Regions from separate parts of the Stenotrophomonas sp. STEN054 genome, predicted to be linked through region 2. Evidence: predicted binding sites of a transcription regulator. Region 2 holds the regulator's gene; the other holds the start of a gene.
The links. Region 2 encodes FliA, which starts transcription of late flagellar genes. Its sites were predicted from a motif close to TAAAGTTTNNCNNNCNNNGGCCGATAA; they were not measured.

Region 1 (9,311 bases), on a different contig from region 2:
TGGCCGAGTCGTGGATGCCGCTGGCCGTGGGCGTGTTCGGCATCGGCGCGATCATCGGCAACATCGCCGGCGGCTGGCTGGTGGACAAGTTCCACTTCAACGCCGCTGCCGTCGTGCTGGTGTGGTCCATTGTGATGCTGCTGCTGTACCCGCTGGCCGCGCAGTCGGTGTGGACCATCGGCCCGATGATCATCACCGTGGGCACCATGGGTGCGCTGGCCGCCGTGCTGCAGACCCGCCTGATGGACGTGGCCGGCGAGGCGCAGACACTGGCCGCCGCCTCCAACCATGCGGCGTTCAACACCGCCAACGCGCTGGGCCCATGGCTCGGTGGTATGGCCATCAGCGCCGGCTTCAGTCCGGCCACCACCGGCTATGTCGGTGCCGCCACCGCCATCGGTGGCCTGCTGCTGTGGGGCGTGTCGATGCTGGTTGACCGCCGCCGCAAGGCGGCTTGAGGTCCTGCAACACAGCCCTTGCCACAGACGGGGGCTGCGGCCACGCGGCTGGATTTGACCTTGCCACCGCATCGGGCTGACGGTGCCGTCACAGGTGAAAGTGTGACGATGAATACACCTTCTCCCTGGCACCCCTTCCCTCATGTCGGACACCGGTCATTTCGCCATTCGCGCCTTCGAAGCCGTCTTCAACATGGCCGGCGGGGTTGAACGCATCACGTCGCTGACGGTGACCTGCAACCACTGCGATGCCACGACCTCGTCCACCGAAGGCAACCTGCTGCACCTCCCCGGCGGCACCCTGTTCCGCTGTGACGACTGCGGTTGCCACCAGGCAGTGAGCAATGCGCGTGTGGCCGACTGGCAGCTGCCGCGCGTGCTGGGCGTATGAACATGGAGGCATCGCTGACCGGAGCAGAGCGCCGGATCCTGCAGGCCATTGCAGATGCGGAGCAGGTGGACAGTGACGCCGCCAGCTGGGCGGTCTCGGCAGGCCTTGCCGTGCAGGCGGAAGACGGCGATATCGACCTGACCCCGCGCGGACGCGACGTGCTTCAGGCACATCCGTCGCGCTGAGGCGGCGACGGAGCGGGCATGCGGCGTTTCGTGCAGGCCTTCGTGGACGTGGACAGCTTCCCCACTGCCCTGCCCGGTGATGTATCAGCAATGCTGGCAACGGCGGATGAACGCTACAACGTCGGCAAGGACGGACACGCCTGGGTCTGGGCGGCCGGCGCCACCGACGCTGAGGGCACGACAGTCGTTGCGGAGATGCAGTGGGGTCTGGTGCCGCGCTGGTCGAAGCAACCCTCCACGCCCTATACCACCGTGACCGCGCGGCTGGAACGCGCCCCGCGCAGCCGCATCTTTGCCGATGCCTGGAGCAAGCGGCGCTGCATCGTGCCGATGACCGGGTATTTCAAATGGGACCGGCAACGACGGCCACCGTGGCCGATGTTCGTCCAGCGCCAGGATGGGTTGGCGCTGCTGGCGGCCGGTTTATGGGAGCACTGGCAGGACGAGACCGGCGACTCGCGCGACACGTTTTCGATCCTGACCGATGGCAACCCGGCGATCCCGGCCCCGCTGTCTGCCGATGGGCCGGTGTTTGTGGAACCCGCGGCCGCGGCGGCCTGGCTGAGGGGGGAGCTGACCATGCCAGCGCAGCTGCGACGGCACGCGCATACCGCAGCCCTGGAGGCTGCCTATGTCGGCCTGGGTATCCGCGATGCGCGTCGCGATGACTATACCCTGCTGGAGCCGGTAGACCCCGACGCCATGCGTGCCGACGAGGCGCTGCCCGATTGGGACGGCGACGCGCTGGATGACGATGCGTGAGCGACAGGCCAGGGGCGCCTGATTGGAGATCCGGGGTCAGAGCCCTTTCCTATGGAAAGGATCCGACCGCTCTCACCCCTTGCGCTGAACCGCAAAAAACACATGGCGTGGATGTGGCGTCCTGCACAGTGCAGCCCATGCATCACCGCCCTGCCCCTGCCCGTCATGATGCCGTCGCCCTGCAGGCAGGAATGCTCGGCAGCGTGCTCGGCGTGGGCCTGTTCAAAGCACTGGCGATGTCCGGCGTGGTGTCCGGCTCGCTGATGGGCATGGGCCTGTGGCTGCTGGCCTGCGTCCTGCTGGGCGCTTGGGCACTGGCGGCCGGCCTCGCCTGCCTGGCCCTGAGCCGGCGCGTATTCGTGCTGATGCTCGCGCTGTCGGCGGTGTTTCTGCTCTGCATTGCCTGATACACGGGCGTCCCCGAAAAAATCCGAACCGCGGCGCTAAAGCTTCAGCCTGCGCCGCCGCTATCGTCGTACTGCTTGCCGGGACTCTCTCCTGCGCAGACACGCCCGGCAGTCGGGCCTACAACGACTACCGGATTTCACAAATTGAACACACTGCGCCGCTTCAAGGTTGGCACCCGCCTCACTGCGGGCTTTTCCATCCTGCTCCTTCTGATCGCCACCATTCTTGCGATCGCCCTGCACAGCAACTACCAGCAGCGCCAACAGTTCGACAACGCGGTCAACGTGCGCGTGACCCGCATGGGTGAGCTGTACGACATGCTCATCATCAACAAGGAGCTGCTGCTCCTGCGCCGCGACATGCTGATCAAGCGTGGTCAGGGCCTGGAGGCCGATCTGGCCAAGGCGCACGCGATGTCGGCGCGCTATGACCAGATCTGGGCCCACTTCACCGAGCGCCCGGCGAGCAGCCCGCTGGCCGAAACGATGCGTGGCAAGGTCGCCCAGAAGCAGCAGGCCACCATGGCACTCAACCGCGATCTGGATGCAGCGATGCAGGCAGGTGACTTCGACGCTGCCAGCACGCAGCTGCTGACCCGCGCTGGACCCGCCGCCGCCGACTGGAACGCGGCGCTCGCCGAGTTTGCCGATCTGCAGCAGAAACTGGTCGAAGAGGCCGCACAGGACATGCGGGCGCTGGCCGCAAGGACCACGACGCTGCTCAGCCTGTTCGGCATGCTCAGCCTGGGCCTGGGCGTCATCGCGGCGTGGCTGATCTCGCGCAGCCTGACTCGCCCGCTGGCGCAGGTGCAGGCGTCGATCAATGCGGTCACCCGTGGTGACCTCAGCGTCCGCCACCAGGACGACAGCCCCGACGAAGTGGGCCAGATGCTGCGCGCCACCGACGGCATGGTCGGCCTGCTGCAGCGCTTCTCGCAGCAGACCCAGCTGATGATCGGCAAGCATGCCGCCGAGGACATCAGCCACCGCATGCCGGTTGATTTCCCCGGTGTCTACGGCGAACTGGCGCAGGGCATGAACACGATGGTGTTCGAGCATCTGGATGCGATCGTCGATGCCATCGAAGTGCTCAACCAGTACGCGCAGGGGGACCTGAGCCGGGACGCACGACGCCTGCCGGGCAGCCGTGCGATCCTGCACGAATCGATGGATGCGGCCAAGGCCAGCCTGCACGCGATCAATCAGGACATCCAGCGCCTGGCGGCGGCGGCCGCCGCCGGCGACTTCAGCGTGCGTGGCGATGCCGCAGAATACCGTCACGATTTCCGTCGCATGATTGAAGACCTCAACCGCCTGATGGCCACCGCTGACGGCAGTCTCGGTGCGTTGTCCAAGGTGCTCGGTGCCATGGCCGAAGGCGATCTGACCCGCCGTATCGAAGGCGACTTCCAGGGTGTGTTCGCCACCATGCAGCGCGACACCAACCGCACTGCGGAGAATCTGGCGGGCATCATCCGCCGCATCCAGGAAGCTTCCGGGGCGATCGCCAGCGCGTCCGATGAGATTGCCGCGGGCAACGCCGACCTGTCACGGCGTACCGAGAGCCAGGCCGCCAACCTGGAAGAAACTGCTGCCTCGATGGAGGAACTCACCTCCACCGTGCGCCAGAATGCCGAGCACGCACAGCAGGCCGATGCGGCCTCGCGCAGCGCGGGCGACGCCCTGCAGCAGACCGCCCAAGCAGTGCAGGACGTGGTGCGGGTGATGGGGCAGATCAATGCCTCGTCGCTGCGGATCGGCGAGATGGTCAGCCTGATCGATGGCATCGCGTTCCAGACCAACATTCTCGCCCTCAATGCCGCGGTCGAGGCGGCGCGCGCCGGCGAACAGGGCCGCGGCTTTGCGGTGGTGGCCAGTGAAGTGCGCACGCTGGCCCAGCGCGCGGCGGCCTCGGCCAAGGACATCAAGGCGCTGATCGATGAATCCACCGGCCGGGTCGAAGCCGGCATCTGCATCGCCCGCCAGACCGAGGCCGCCATCGGCCAGCTGACCGACGCCGCGGGCCAGACCGGGCATCTGGTGCAGCAGATCGCCCAGGCCAGCGTCGAGCAGGCGGCCGGCATCGAACAGGTCAACCAGACCATCGCGCAGATGGATGAGGCCACCCAGCAGAACGCCGCGCTGGTGGAGGAAGCCAGCGCCGCGGCCCGCGCCATGGCCGGGCAGGCGGCAGACCTGGACCAGGCGGCGGCCGTGTTCCGCGTCTCGGCACAGGCGACCGGCGCACTCAGGCGCGCGGCCTAGCATCGCGCGGCAGGCCTGAAGCATTCAGCGGCCGACGGCCTGCCCCCTTCCCCTGCTACCTGCACTACGTTCTGATGTGGTCCTGATGCCCTCCCCCGAACAAGAACGCCTCTCCACTCTGGCCGGACTCAATGCCCTGGGCGCCGTCTCCGGTGCCGCCCTCGACGATCTTACCGAGCTCGCCACCCACGCCTTCAACGTGCCCGTGGCGTTCGTTTCGCTGCTGGAGGTCGATCGCCAACGGCTGGTTTCGCGCAAGGGCCTGGCCGTCACCCAGACCCATATCCGCGATTCGATCTGCGCCTCGACGATTGGATCCGCCGATACGCTGGTGATTGATGACCTGCGCGCGCACCTACGCCACGCCAGCAATCCGCTGGTGACCGGTCCAGCGCAGCTTCGCTTCTATGCCGGTGCACCGCTGGTTGCCCGTAATGGCGTTGCCATCGGCGCGTTCTGCATCATGGACGACGCTCCCCGGCAGTTCTCCGAAGCGGAGCGTCGGCAGCTGCAGACCCTGGCCAGCGCTGCGATGAACGAACTGGAGCTGCGCGCCCTGAGCGGCCGCCGGGATCCGGTCAGCGGCCTGCCCGACCGACATCAGTTCGCCCTGGATTTCGCCGCCCATGCCGAGCGCGAACCGGATACTTTCCTGCATGCGGTGCTGATCGACGTCTTCGATGCGACCACCGCCACAGAAGCCGGCCAGGTGCTGGGCATGGCACCGCTGGAAACGCTGATCCGTCGTATCGGCGTGCGGCTCTGCGTGGCGCTCGAGGGCATGGCCGAGGTCTACCACGTGGGCGTGGCGCGGTTTGCATTCGTGGTCGAGCTGTCCTCGTCCAAGGCACTGGAGGATCTGGTCGTTGAGCTGCAGGAGCGACTGACCCGACCGCTGATGGCCGCGCAGGTGCCAATGGCGCCCTCGTTCCATGCCGGCATCTGCTGCATCACCCTGGGCCAGCACAACGCCGACGAGGCCATCCGCCGCATGCTGGTGGGGTTGAACGCCGCCATCAACAGCCGCTCGGTGTTCCGCTGGTATTCCGAGACCCGCGATGCGCGCACGCGGCGGGGCTACCGGCTGGCCACCGATGCGCGCGAGGCACTACAGGAAAAACAGTTCCACCTGGTCTACCAGCCGCGCTTCCGGGCCTCGGACCTGATGCCGGTGGCGGCCGAGGTGCTGATCCGCTGGAACCACCCGCAGCTGGGCGCGGTCAGTCCGGCCGAGTTCATCCCGGTCTTCGAACGCACGGCGGTCATGCAGGGCATCACCCGCTGGGTGGTCGACCAGGCACTGGACCAGTGTGCGGCCTGGCGCGCAGCGGGCATCAAGCTGACGCTGTCGATCAACTACACTGCCCGCGACATGGCCGAGGAAGACGCAGCACTGCGATTGATCCGCGCGATCGAACAGAAAGGGCTCTCCTGCGCGGACATCGAAGTGGAAATCACCGAGAGCCAGTGGCTGCGCGTGGACTCACCTGCCGGCCGGCAGCTTCGGCAGATGGCGGACGCGGGGCTGCGCATCGCCGTGGATGATTTTGGCAGCGGCTACAGCAACTTCGGCTACCTCACCGAGCTGCCGATCAGCACGCTGAAGCTGGACAAGACGGTGATCGACCGCCTGTGTGTGGACCCTCGTGCGGCGCTGAAAGTGGAAGCGATCATCGGCCTGGCGCAGCGGCTGGGTCATGCGGCGGTGGCCGAAGGCGTGGAGAGCGCCGAGCAGGTTGCACGGCTGCAGGCGCTGGGTTGCGATGAAATCCAGGGCTTCGCTCTGGCCCGCCCGATGACAGCTGAAGCGTTCAGCGAACGCTTCGCAGCAGCACTTCCCGCCCGGTAGCGTCGAGCTGGCCTGACTGACTTTGCTCGCGATCACGCAGCGCGTGCGGCCACCAGTTCAGCCACGCCGACACCCTCCAGCGAGCCGCAGCGCTCCAGCACGCCGCCGGTGTACTGCGGGCGCAGCAGCGGCAACGCCTCCTCCAGCGTTGCGCCATCGCCAAATGCGAAACACAGCGCGGTATCGGCTGGCACCTGCTGCAGTTCCTGATGGAAACGGATGGGGCACTCGAAAGCGCTGCCCAGCACCACCACCTTCACCTGCCCGGCGCGCTCGAACAGCGCATCCAGCATCTGCTCGCCGGTCAGGTCAAATACCGGCCTGCCATGCTCTATGCCGGTTACGCAGCAGCCCAGGTAGGTTTCCGCCTGGCCGAACCGGGTGCGCAGCAAACGGGCATCGGCCTGACTGGAGGCGGAGAAGGTCTGGAGGAGCGTACTGCTGATCACGGCATGCCTTGCGGTCTGGGAGGGGGCTGGAGTGTGAGGATTCAGCCGCGAAGGCGTGATGAAACTGCGGTAGCGCTCGCTATACTGGTTGCACACTGCAGTCTGCCCGGATCCCTCATGCCTTCCCGAATTGATTTCCGGCCCTCGCTGGACCTGGCATGCGCGCTGACCGGCATGCGGGTGGCGCTGGTGGCTGAGGTGACCGACACGTCCGCCCGGTCCATCCAGAGCATCGATAGCGCAGGCCTGGGTATCTCAAGCGGCATGCACCTTGATGTGAACAACACTTTCTGCAAGGACGTGCGCGCGACACGCACGCCGGTCTGGTTCAGTGATTTCCTGGCGCATCCTGAGTACAAGTGCAGCCCTCTGCCTGGGCTGTATGGCTTCCGCAGCTTCATCTCCGTGCCGCTGCTGCTCGAAGACGGCTCCATCTTTGGCACCTTGTGCACGCTGGACCCGGAGCCGCGGCCGCTGGACCCGGAGCGGGTACAGTCGCTGGGCGCACTGGCTGAGATGGTGGCGGCGCAGATCGATGCCATCCGTTGCCACGATGCCGATACCCGCATGATCAATGGACTGAAGGCGCACGGCGCGTCGGTCAGCCGGCAACTGATCGAGTTCGAGCAGTCCAATGCCGAGCTGCAGCGGGTGGCCAAGCAGCGCGAGGAATTCATCGGCGTACTGGCGCACGATCTGCGCAACCCCGTGCAGGCCATCCGCGCCGGTGTCGATCTGCTGGGCTTTGGCGCGCTGACCGATTCGCAGCAGAAGGTGCTGGGCCATATCAACGACAGTGCCGACCGCATCGCCGAGCTGATCGATGTCACCCTGGATTTCGCACGGGGCCGGCTCGGCACCGGCATCGCGCTGAAGCTGGAACCGTGGTCGGACCTGTCCGGGATCCTCGCCATGGCCTGCCGGGAGGCCATGCGCCCCTATCCGCAGCGCGTCTGCGAGGTCGACCTGCAGTTGCCATCGACGTTCATGTGCGACGCGGCGCGGCTGTGCCAGTTGCTGGCCAACCTGGTCATCAACGCCGCCGTGCACGGTACGCCTGATCAGCCGATCCGGGTGCGTGGGCACAGCGACGGCGCCGGCATCGAGATCAGCGTCGCCAACCAGGGCGTCATCCCTGAGGCGCAGCTGGCACAGCTGTTCGAGCCGTTCTCGCGGCCGCAGGAGCGACGCCTGGACCCTGGCCTCGGGCTCGGCCTCTACATCGCCTCACAGATCGCCAAGGCCCACGGTGGCACGTTGAGTGTTACCAGTGCCGATGGCGACGGCACGGTGCTTACGCTGAGGATCTGAAGGTGTCGGCCGCCCACCTTGTACTGCTCTGGTAGGTGCCCACCTTGGTGGACACGGTTCTGTCACCGCGCGTGCGAGCAACAGCGCCCACCAAGGTGGGCAACTACCTGGAGACACGCGCTACGCTCAGCGCACCTTGTACAACACCGCCGCACCCGGCCGCGGTTCGAACGCCGGCACGGTCTGCTGGGTCAACGCCGTGCCCTTCGCATCCCACACCAGCGTCTCCACCGGGTACTCATCCTTGCGGGTCATCTGGTCGATCTTCGCCACAACGACCGTCGCAGCCGCCGGTACGTCCGGGTTCCACCCGAACACCCCCACACGCCCATAGAACACCGCCGGCGCCGAAGCATCCAGCCGGCGGTCCGGGCACATCACCAGGCCGCGGTCGAGCATCACCCGCAGCGCGCCCACCGGCACCTTCTTCACGGTAGGCGCGGTGCGCTCGGTGCTGTGCCCAGGGCAGACGTTGGCGGCACGGGTAACCATGTCTTCGGCCACCTGGCGGTCGGATTGGGCAATGGCCAGCGCTGGGGTCAGGCAGAGGCCGAGCAGGACAAGCGGGGACTTCCGGGTCATTGCTGGGTTCCTTGAATGGGTTGCAAGCGAACTTAGCAATGGCCGCACGCGGAGTTGCAAAGGCGGCGTGAGGCTTCGGTTACGTCGCCATGGCGCCTAGCCCATGCGCATGGATGGGTTGTCCCTTGTCTGCAGATCCATCTCCTGCTGCTGGCGCTGCGTCTGGGTCTGCTCGCGCTCCATGCTCGCCACCTGCAGGCGCTGCAGCGATTGCTCGACAGGTGTCTGCACTGCCAGATCCGTAGGCATCGAGGCACGCAGATGCGCGGGGTCGTTCGGCTCGCCCTGCACCACAAAGACGTTCCGGCCGGCGGGGTTGTCGCTCGTCTGCGCGCTCAGCATCACGTGGTCGGCCCGCTCCAGGTGGTGTTGGCGCGCCAGCGCCATCACGCTGGCGGTCAGGCGCTCGCTGCTTTCATCATGCGTGCGCCCGGCCTGCGCATCCAGAACCGCGACACCCTGCCTGACCTGTTGCAGCAGACCGTACTCGGCATGACCCGGACCGATGTCGGCCAGGCGGGTCGGGGCGAGCCGCGGGTCCTGCAGATCGTCGACCGACGCCGTGAGCGGGCTGCGGGTGATCGTGCGGAAGGTGTCCTCGGGATGGAACTGCGTCGCCTTCTGCTGTCGCTCCAAGCGCACCTCACGGGCA
Region 2 (9,311 bases):
CGTTCGGCGGCGCGGCGGTTGTGCGGGTTGGCGCCATGCGGCGGCTGGTGGGCCTGCGCCTGCAGTTCCTGCCAGCTGCCGGGGCGGATGCCGGGCGGCGCATCGAGGGCAACGCGCGGCGGCGGTGCGACGGCGGCGCGTGCGGCCGGCGCTGGGGCAGGGCGGGGCGTAACCGGGGTCGGTGCTGCGGGCACGACCGGCGCCGGCGGCGGCGCGGTCTCGCCTACGGCGGCGGCCTCGAAGGCGGCCTGCAGGGCAGGGCTGTCGGTGTGCGCCAGGCGATGGCTGTCGGCGCTGTCGGTTTCGTAGATCACTTCGTCCGGCAGATCGTCCCAGGTGGGCTTGGGGGCGTCCGGTTCGGTGGTGGGTTCGGGCGCCGCTGCGCTCGTCGGGTGTGGCCCGGCGCTATCGGCGCTATTGGAGCTGTCGCCGGTCTCGTAGATCACTTCGTCCGGCAGATCGTCCCAGGTCGGTTCACGCTCCAGCGCCGCTGCGCTCGCCGGGCATGGCCCGGCGCTACCGGCGGCTTCGAAGGCGGCTTCCAGCGCGGCATCGTCCGCGGCAGCGGTCACGGCGATATCACCGGTTTCGTAGATGACCTCGGCCGGCAGGTCGTCCCAGGTCGGTTCGCGCTCGGGCGCGGGCGCGGCGGCGACCGGCGCCGGCGGTGCGGCGACGGCGATGGCCTCGCCCAGCAGCTCGTCCAGATAGTCGTCCAGCACGCCGGGGGTGTTCATGCTGCCTGCTCCAGGGCTCGCGCGTCTTCGCCGAGGATCCAGTTCAGCGCACGGCGATAGGCCGCCAGGCCGCGGCCCGGATAGTCCTCGCCCACGCTGGGCAGGGTCAGGCCGGCGGCGTTGCTGATGCGGGTGTCGATCGGGATCGCGTCTTCCCACACACGGGTGCCGTGGCGGTCCTGCATGGTGCGCAGCGATTCGTTGCCGGCGCGGGTGCGACGGTCGAACAAGGTCGGCAGGATCGAGATCGGCAGCGGACGGCGGCGCGAGCGCTCGACCATCTCGCCGGTGCGTACCATGCCGTCCAGGCCGTGCAGGGCCAGCGGCTCGGCCTGGGTCGGAATGATGAGACGGTCGGCTGCGGCCAGCGCGTTGATCATCAACAGGCCGAGGGTGGGCGCGCAGTCCAGCAGGATGTAGTCGTGCTGGCCGTGGTGGCGGGCCAGCGCATTCTGCAGCGCCAGGCCCAGGCCCGGCTGGTTGGCGCTGCGCCGTTCCAGGGTCGCCAGCGAGGCCTGCGCGCAGACGTAGTCCAGGCCGCCGATGCTGCTGGGGTGGCTCAGCGTGGACAGCTCGGCCGGCGGGGCGCCGAACAGCTCCAGCACGCCGGCCGGCGCCGGCTCGACCGGCACGCCGAAGGCGCGCGTGAGTGAGGCGTGCGGGTCCAGGTCGATCAACAGCACGCGGTGGCCCTGTGCGGCCAGGCCGCGACCGAGGGCGAGGGTGGTGGTGGTCTTGCCGACTCCACCCTTCTGGTTGGCGACTGCCCAGATGCGCATCGGGTTACTCCTTCATTGCCGGGGGAACGGCGGCGCCGACGCGGCTGCCAGCCGGCACCGGCGGCAACTGCACCGGTGCGATGGGGGGAACGGGGGCGCTGCGCGGTGCGGCAGCAGCTTCGGTGGTCGCGCCGGCGGCGGCACTGCCGCCACCTGCAGCGGCATTCAGGCGATCGCCCAGCGGATCGACCGCATGGCTGGTGTCGGCCAGAATGATGACCATCACCCGCCGGTTGCGGTTGCGGCCCTGCGCGCTGTCATTGGCGTCGCGCGGGCGGAACTGGCCGTAGCCCACCATGGCCAGCCGCGAGGGCTGCACGCCCTGGTCGGCGAACAGGTGCACCACGCTGGCGGCGCGACCGGCCGAGAGCTCCCAGTTGGACGGGAACGTGGCGGTGGCGATCGGCACGTCGTCGGTGTGCCCTTCCACGCGCACGCTGTTGGGCACGTCCCGCAGTACGTCGGCCAGGCTGGCCAGGGTCTGCCGTGCGTGCACGTCCAGCGCGGCCGAGCCGGTCGGGAACAGGATGTCGCTGTTGATCTCGACTTCGATCCACAGCTCGGTGCGGCGCACGCTGATCATGCCGCGATCGATCAGCGGCGACAGCGCGGCGGTCAGTCGATCGGCGATGCTGTTGAGCTGGCGCTCGGCGCGCGCGATCTGTTCCTGGTTGTGCACAGAGACCGGCATGCGCATCTGCGAGGCCATCGCCGGCAGCAGGGTGGGGTCGTGGGTGGGCGCGGGTGCGGACGGACCGATCTTCGTGCCCGACTTGATTACAGAGGGGCTGTCCCAGCCGCCGCCCTGCACCTGCTTGTTGCCCACCTGCACCGGGTTGATGGTGCGCGGCGCACCGCCGAAGGCATCGGTCAGGGCATCGGCCATGATCCGGTACTTGCCCTCGTTGACCGAGGAAATGGCATACATGACCACGAAGAAGGCGAGCAGCAACGTCATCAGGTCGGCATAGGGGATGGCCCATGCCTCGTGATTGGCGTGCTCTTCGTGGTGCTTGCGGCGGGCCATGTCAGTGCAGGAAGCCGGTGAGGTTGGTTTCGATGTTGCGCGGGTTCTCGCCCTGGGCGATCGAGATCAGGCCTTCGATGACCATTTCGCGATCGCGGGTGGTGTGCGCGATCACGCCCTTCAGCTTGGCGGCGATGGGCAGGAACAGCAGGTTGGCCGAGGCGATGCCGTAAATGGTTGCGGTGAACGCGGCGGCGATGCCGTGGCCCAGCTTGCTGGGGTCGGCCAGGTTCTTCATCACTGCGATCAGGCCCAGCACGGCGCCGATGATGCCCAGGGTCGGTGCATAGATGCCCATTGCCTCGAAGACCTTGGCCGCGGCCTGGTCCTGGTGTTCCTGGCCGCTCAGTTCGATTTCCAGCATGTGCCGGATCGATTCCGGCTCCACGCCATCGACCAGCAGCTGCAGGCCCTTGCGCAGGAACGGGTCGCGCTGTGCTTCCACCTGCGATTCCAGGCCCAGCAGGCCCTGGCGGCGGGCGATGTTGCTCCACTCGACGATCTGCTTGATCAGTTCGTGGCGATCGCTGTGCGGCGGGCGCACGACCCAGCGCACGATCTTGAAGGCGTGCTTGAACACCGCCGGGGCGGTGTGCAGCAGGATTGACGCCACGGTGCCGACGATCACGATCACGAAGGCGGCAGGCGACCACAGCGAAGCCAGGCCGGCGCCTTTCAGGATGCTGCCGCCGACCAATGAGGCCAGGGCGAGAAAGAGTCCAATAAGGCTGAGTCTATCCATGGGTCCGGTATCGGCTTGTGTGAATGGGACTTGAGACACCGGTAGATCGTGTACAGACGGTAGTCACAGTTTTCGGGTTGCCGGGCCATGACCGGCGGGGCTTCAGCGCAGGCCGTCCACGTCCAGGATCAGGGCCATGCGACCATCGCCGATCAACGTTGCACCGGCGTAACCGCGCAGGCCGCGCAGGGCCTTGGGCAGCGGCTTGATCACCACTTCCTCGCGGCCGCGCACCTGGTCCACGACCAGGCCGAAGCGGGCTTCGCCGGCCTGCAGCACCACGATGGTCAGCAGGGTGGAGGCGGCCGGCGTCACATCCAGCCACTGGCGCAGGTCGACCAGCGGCAGGGTGTGCGAGCGGCGGTCCAGCACCGCACGGCCATCGAACCAGCCCAGCGAGGTGCGCGGTGCGTGCAGCACTTCCATCACGCGGGCCAGCGGCAGGGCGTAGACATCCTCGCCGGCCTGCACCAGCAGGGTCGGCAGGATGGCCAGGGTGAGTGGTACGCGGATCAGGAAGCGGCTGCCGCGGCCCAGTTCGGACTGGATCTGGATCTGGCCGCTCAGTTCGCGGATGCGCGACTGCACCACGTCCATGCCGACGCCGCGGCCCGAAATATCGGTGACCTGCTGCTTGGTCGAGAAGCCGGGCAGGAACACCAGGTGCAGGCATTCCTCACTGCTCAGGCGTGCGGCGGCTTCCGGATCGATCAGGCCCTTCTCGCGCGCCTTGGCGCGCAGCTTTTCCGGATCGATGCCGGCGCCGTCGTCCTGCACTTCGATGCTGACGTAGTCGCCTTCCTGCTGTGCCGACAGGCGCACATGGCCCATCCGCGGCTTGCCCTGGGCTTCACGCAGGTCGGGCATTTCCACGCCGTGGTCGATGGCGTTGCGCACCAGGTGCACCAGCGGGTCGGCCAGCGCTTCGACCAGGTTGCGGTCCAGTTCGGTCTCGGCGCCGATCAGCTCCAGGTCCACTTCCTTCTGCAGCGAACGGGCGACGTCGCGCGCCACCTTCGGGAAGCGCGAGAACACCTTGCCGACCGGCTGCATGCGGGTGCGCATGACCGCCGACTGCAGGCGCGCGGTGGCGATGTCCAGCGTCGAAACGGCGCGGTCCAGCTCTTCGTCGCGCAGGCGGGTGCGCAGGGTCTTGAGCCGGTTCCGTGACAGCACCAGTTCGCCGATCAGGTTGACGATGGCGTCCAGGCGCTTGGTATCCACGCGCACGGTGTGTTCGGCTTCGGCCACCGGCTTGTTCGCCGCCGGCTTGGCCGGCGCACGCGGAGCAGGTGCCGTTGCCGGCGGGGCCGCGACCGGCACCGCGGCCACCGGCTTGGCGCCGGGCACGGCACCGCCATGCAGCTGGTCGAGCAGGGCTTCGAACTCCTCCTCGCTGATCAGGCCGTCGTCAGCTTTCTTCGGCGGTGCGACCGCGGTCGGGGCGTTGCCGCCGTGCAGCTGGTCGAGCAGTGCCTCGAACTCGTCGTCGGTGATCAGGTCGCCACCTGCAGCAGGCGCGGCCGCCGTGGCGGCGCTAGCGGCGGGGCTCGCGCCACCGTGCACGTCGAACTGGGCGATCAGTTCCGGCGGCGCGTAGCCGGGTTCAGTGCCGGACGACACCGCGTCGAGCATCGACTGCAGATAGTCCAGTGACTGCTGGGCGGCATCGAAGTGATGGGCCTGCAGCACGGCCTGGCCGGCACGCGCGGCGCCCAGCGCTTCTTCCGCCGCATGGCACAGCTCGACCATGGCGGTGATGCCGAGAAAGCCGGCGCCACCCTTCAGCGTGTGGTAACCACGGAAGACCGCGTTGAGCTGGTCGTTGTCCTGCGGTGCCTGTTCCAGCGACACCAGCTGTTCGCCCAGGCGATCCAGGATTTCCTGCGCCTCGATGATGAAATCGGCAGTGATGTCGTCGGCAACCGCGCTCATGCTTACAGCCCCAGGTCCGACAGGAGGTCGTCGGCGTCGTTCTGCGAGACCGCGTGGCGGTCCAGTCCCTTCAGTGCCGGCCCGGCAAGTTCCGGGTCGGTGCGATGCTGTTCCGGCGGCAGGCCGAGCGCGCCGAAGCCTTCGTGCACGCGGCGGACGATGCCGACCACGCGACGGATGATCTGCCCGGTCAGGTCCTGGTAGCTCTGGGTCAGGGCGATCTCGGTCAGGTTGTGGCGGATGCGCTCAAGCTGTTCGTCCTGGCCCGGCTGCAGGCCATCGGCGCGCAGCTGTTCGGTCAGGGCGCGGCATTCCTCGGCCAGGTCCAGGGTGCGGTGGGTGGCCTGTTCGGTCATCGCCACGACGTGGTCCAGGCGTGCGCAGGCATCGTCCAGCTCGCCGGCCTCGTCGGGCACGGTCGGCAGTTCGCCCAGGGCCTGGCCCAGCTCGCGGGCCAGCCGGGAAAGGCCGCTCATCATCGGCTGGGTGCGCGCGGCCACCAGGCTGTCGATGCGCTGGCGCCAGGCGGTCTCGTCACCCGACTCCAATGCATCCAGGGCCTCCTGCAGGCGCAGGGCGAGGGCGCTTCTGTCGACCTGGGCGTCCATCAGGCGCTCGCTGCCAGGCGTTCGAAGATCTTGCCGAGCTTCTCTTCCAGGGTCTGCGCGGTGAACGGCTTGATGATGTAGCCGTTGACGCCGCTCTGGGCCGCTTCGATGATCTGCTCGCGCTTGGCTTCGGCGGTCACCATCAGCACCGGCAACGTCTTCAGCTTTGCATCGGCGCGGATCGCCTTGAGAAGCTCGATGCCGGTCATCACCGGCATGTTCCAGTCGGTGACCACGAAATCGAACGGCTGGCTCTGCAGCAACGACAGCGCGGCATGCCCGTCCTCGGCTTCGGCGGTGTTGGTGAAGCCCAGATCGCCCAGCAGGTTCTTGACGATACGACGCATGGTCGAGAAATCGTCAACGATCAGGATGCGCATGTTCTTGTTCAAAGCAGAGTTCCTTTGTTGTTCATTGCGGGCGGCCGGGGGCAGCCGCCTCGCGCATGTTCATTGCTCGAGGCCGGCGTCGGCCGCCTCGAAGACCTTCAACCGGCCGCGCAGGCGCAGCACGGCCTGGCCGTGGATCTGGCAGACCCGCGATTCGCTCACGCCGAGCACCGCGCCGATCTCCTTCAGGTTCAGCTCCTGCTCGTAGTACAGCGACAGCACCAGCTGTTCGCGCTCGGGCAGGTGGCCGATGGCCTTGCCCAGTTCGCGGCCGAATTCACCGCGTTCCAGCACCTGCTGCGGGGTTGGTCCGCCCTGGGCGACGGTGTCCAGCTCGCCCTGGTCCTCGATGCGCGATTCCAGGCTCAGCACCTGGCCACGCGAGGCGTCTTCCATCAGGCGCAGGTACTCGGGCAGGGGCATGTCCATCGCCGCGGCCACCTCGGTGGCGCTGGCGGCGCGGCCGCTGCTCTGTTCCAGGCGGCGGATGGTAGCGGCGGCGTCGCGGGCACGGCGGTGCACCGAGCGCGGCACCCAGTCACCACGGCGGATCTCGTCGATCATCGAGCCACGGATGCGGATCGAGGCATAGGTCTCGAACGACGCGCCCTGGTCGGCGTCATAGCTGCGCGAGGCTTCGATCAGGCCCATCATGCCGGCCTGGATCAGGTCGTCCACCTCGACGCTGGCTGGCAGGCGTGCCGCCAGGTGGTGGGCGATGCGGCGCACCAGATCGGAGTGCTGGGCGATGACATCGGTCGCGCTGGCGCGCTGGACTTCCTTGTACTGGGCTGCACCTTTCATACGGTCACCCCACGCTGCTTGAGGATGCGTTCGAGGAAGAACTCGACGCCGCCACGCGGTTCGGTCGGCGCCTGCCAGCGGGCGGTGCGGCGGGCGATCTCGGTGATCGCCAGCGCGGCCGGGCTCGACGGGTAGGCCTTGACCACCGGCTGCTGGCGCTGCACCGACAGCCGCAGCCAGTCATCCTGCGGCACGCAGCCCAGGTAGTTCAGCGAGACATCGGCGAGGAACTTCTCGCAGACGCGGGTCAGCTTTTCGTACAGCACGCGGCCCTCGTTGGGGTCACGCACCATGTTGGCCACCACCTGGATGCGGTCCACGCCACGTTCGCGCGAGAGCACCTTGATCAACGCGTAGGCGTCGGTGATCGAGGCCGGCTCATCGCAGACCACCACCACGGTGTCCTGCGCGGCCTGGCAGAAGGTCAGTACGCCATCGGTGATGCCGGCAGCGGTGTCCACCACCATGATGTCCAGCTCGCGTTCAAGTTCGGAGAACACGTTGACCAGGCCGACGTGCTCGGCCGGGGCCAGTTCGGCCATGTGCCGGCGGCCCGAGGCGGCCGGGACCACCAGTACTCCGTTGGGGCCCTCGATGATCACGTCGTCCAGGCTGCAGCGGCCGGCCACCAGGTCAGCCAGGGTGAACTTAGGGTTCAGTCCGAGGATGACGTCGATGTTGGCCAGGCCCAGGTCGGCGTCCAGCAGCAGGGTGCGCTTGCCCATGCCCGCCAGAGCCACGGCCAGGTTGGCCGACACGTTGGTCTTGCCCACGCCGCCCTTGCCGCCGCTCACCGCGATGGTGCGGACAGGGCCGAGCGGCTCGCTGCGGGTCGCCGACAGCGGGAAGGTATTGGTCAGCTTGGCGTACTCACGCGACGGCATGGTTCAACTCCGGGTTGCAGGGCATATCGGCCGCTCGGCGCAAATCTTCAAGGCGAAGTACGAGATTGGCTGCACTGGCCCGGTGCAGGTCCTCCGGGACGTCCTGGCCATCGGTCACCCAGGTGATCGGCAGCGAGTGGTCGACGGCCACCGAAAGGGCGTTGCCGAAGCGGCCGGTCTCGTCCAGCTTGCTCAGCACCAGGCCCTGCAGGTTGGCCGCGCCGAAGCGGCGGACGACCTCGTCCATGTCGCCGAAGCTGGTATTGGCCGGCAGCACCAGCAGGGTGCGCACCTGGCGCGCGGCCCTCAGCCACTGCAGCTGGGCGGCCAGGGCACGGTCGCGCGGGCCGAGGCCGGCGGTGTCGATCAGTACCAGCTTGTAGTCCTGCAGGCGCTCCAGCAGCTGGTCGAGGTCGGTGCCGCTGTTGGCCTCGTGGACGGCGATGCCGAGCTGGCGGCCGTAGCCGTACAGCTGCTCACGGGCGCCGATGCGCATCGTGTCGGTGGTCACAAGGGCGACGTCACGCGGAGCATGCTTTTCAGCGAAGCGCGAGGCCAGCTTGGCGATGGTGGTGGTCTTGCCGGCACCGGTCGGGCCCACCAGGGCGATCACGCCGCCTTCTTCCAGCGGGTCGACCGGTGCGATCGGCAGCTTGCGCGAGATCAGCCCCAGCATCAGGCCGCGGCCGCGGTGGGCCTCGGTCTCCAGCGGGATCTGCATGGCCACGTCGCGCGACAGGCCGGCATCGAAGCCGTACTCGTCCATCAGGTCCAGAGCGGTGGCACGCACCGCGCTGCCGCGCAGGCGCTCATCAGTGAAGCGGTTCATCTCGCGCTCGATGACTTGGCGCATGCCGGCCACTTCGTGGCGCAGCTGGCGGATCTCGCCGTCATCGGCAGCGACCATGGTCAGTGCCGGGGCCGGGGCCAGCTGGGGCGCCGGCGCCGGGGTCGGCAGGGTGTCGGCCAGCGGCGCCATATCGTTGGCGGGCATTTCCGCCGCCGGCGCTTCGATGGGGGCGACCACGGCTGCCGGTGCGACTGCGGCTTCGACCGGGTGAGCGTCGGCGACCGGGGCCGGCAGCGGCGGCGGCAGGGCGGCGGCTTCTTCCTCCAGCGGCGGGTCGATCAGGAAGCGGGCGCGGTTGATCGGCGCGGCGGCGACCACGGCAGCGCTGGCCGGCGGTGCCACGATGGCGTCGGCGTACGGGGCGAAGATCGCCTCCGGCAGTGCCGATTCGCTGACGCTGGCGCGGGCCAGGGTGGCGGCGAAGCCGGTGCTGCCGCGGGTGGGCACGATCTCGTCGGCGCTGTCCAGGGTGCGGCCGGTGGCGCCGACGGCGGCGCGGGCGAGGGCGGCGACGGCCGAGGTGGTGGCGGCCACCGGCTCGGCGGCCGGGGTCGCG

Region 1: a site for FliA is predicted at 2,241-2,267, ahead of AC1VXD_RS16005 (methyl-accepting chemotaxis protein). Genes of this name have one in related genera too.

Annotation. Positions count from the first base shown of each region.
Region 1 covers NZ_JBXFWG010000046.1:8,686-17,996, reverse strand. The annotation lists gene AC1VXD_RS16030 (MFS transporter) at 1-458, shown strand, start outside; gene AC1VXD_RS16025 (hypothetical protein) at 601-849, shown strand; gene AC1VXD_RS16020 (hypothetical protein) at 852-1,034, shown strand; gene AC1VXD_RS16015 (SOS response-associated peptidase) at 1,053-1,796, shown strand; gene AC1VXD_RS16010 (hypothetical protein) at 1,934-2,203, shown strand; gene AC1VXD_RS16005 (methyl-accepting chemotaxis protein) at 2,348-4,468, shown strand; gene AC1VXD_RS16000 (EAL domain-containing protein) at 4,554-6,317, shown strand; gene AC1VXD_RS15995 (hypothetical protein) at 6,350-6,766, opposite strand; gene AC1VXD_RS15990 (GAF domain-containing sensor histidine kinase) at 6,884-8,077, shown strand; gene AC1VXD_RS15985 (hypothetical protein) at 8,204-8,659, opposite strand; gene AC1VXD_RS15980 (XVIPCD domain-containing protein) at 8,756-9,311, opposite strand, start outside.
Region 2 covers NZ_JBXFWG010000012.1:74,608-83,918, reverse strand. The annotation lists gene AC1VXD_RS06985 (chemotaxis protein CheW) at 1-737, opposite strand, end outside; gene AC1VXD_RS06980 (ParA family protein) at 734-1,516, opposite strand; gene motD (flagellar motor protein MotD) at 1,521-2,543, opposite strand; gene AC1VXD_RS06970 (flagellar motor protein) at 2,545-3,285, opposite strand; gene AC1VXD_RS06965 (chemotaxis protein CheA) at 3,388-5,220, opposite strand; gene AC1VXD_RS06960 (protein phosphatase CheZ) at 5,223-5,828, opposite strand; gene cheY (chemotaxis response regulator CheY) at 5,828-6,220, opposite strand; gene AC1VXD_RS06950 (RNA polymerase sigma factor FliA) at 6,278-7,021, opposite strand; gene AC1VXD_RS06945 (MinD/ParA family ATP-binding protein) at 7,018-7,905, opposite strand; gene flhF (flagellar biosynthesis GTPase FlhF) at 7,892-9,311, opposite strand, start outside.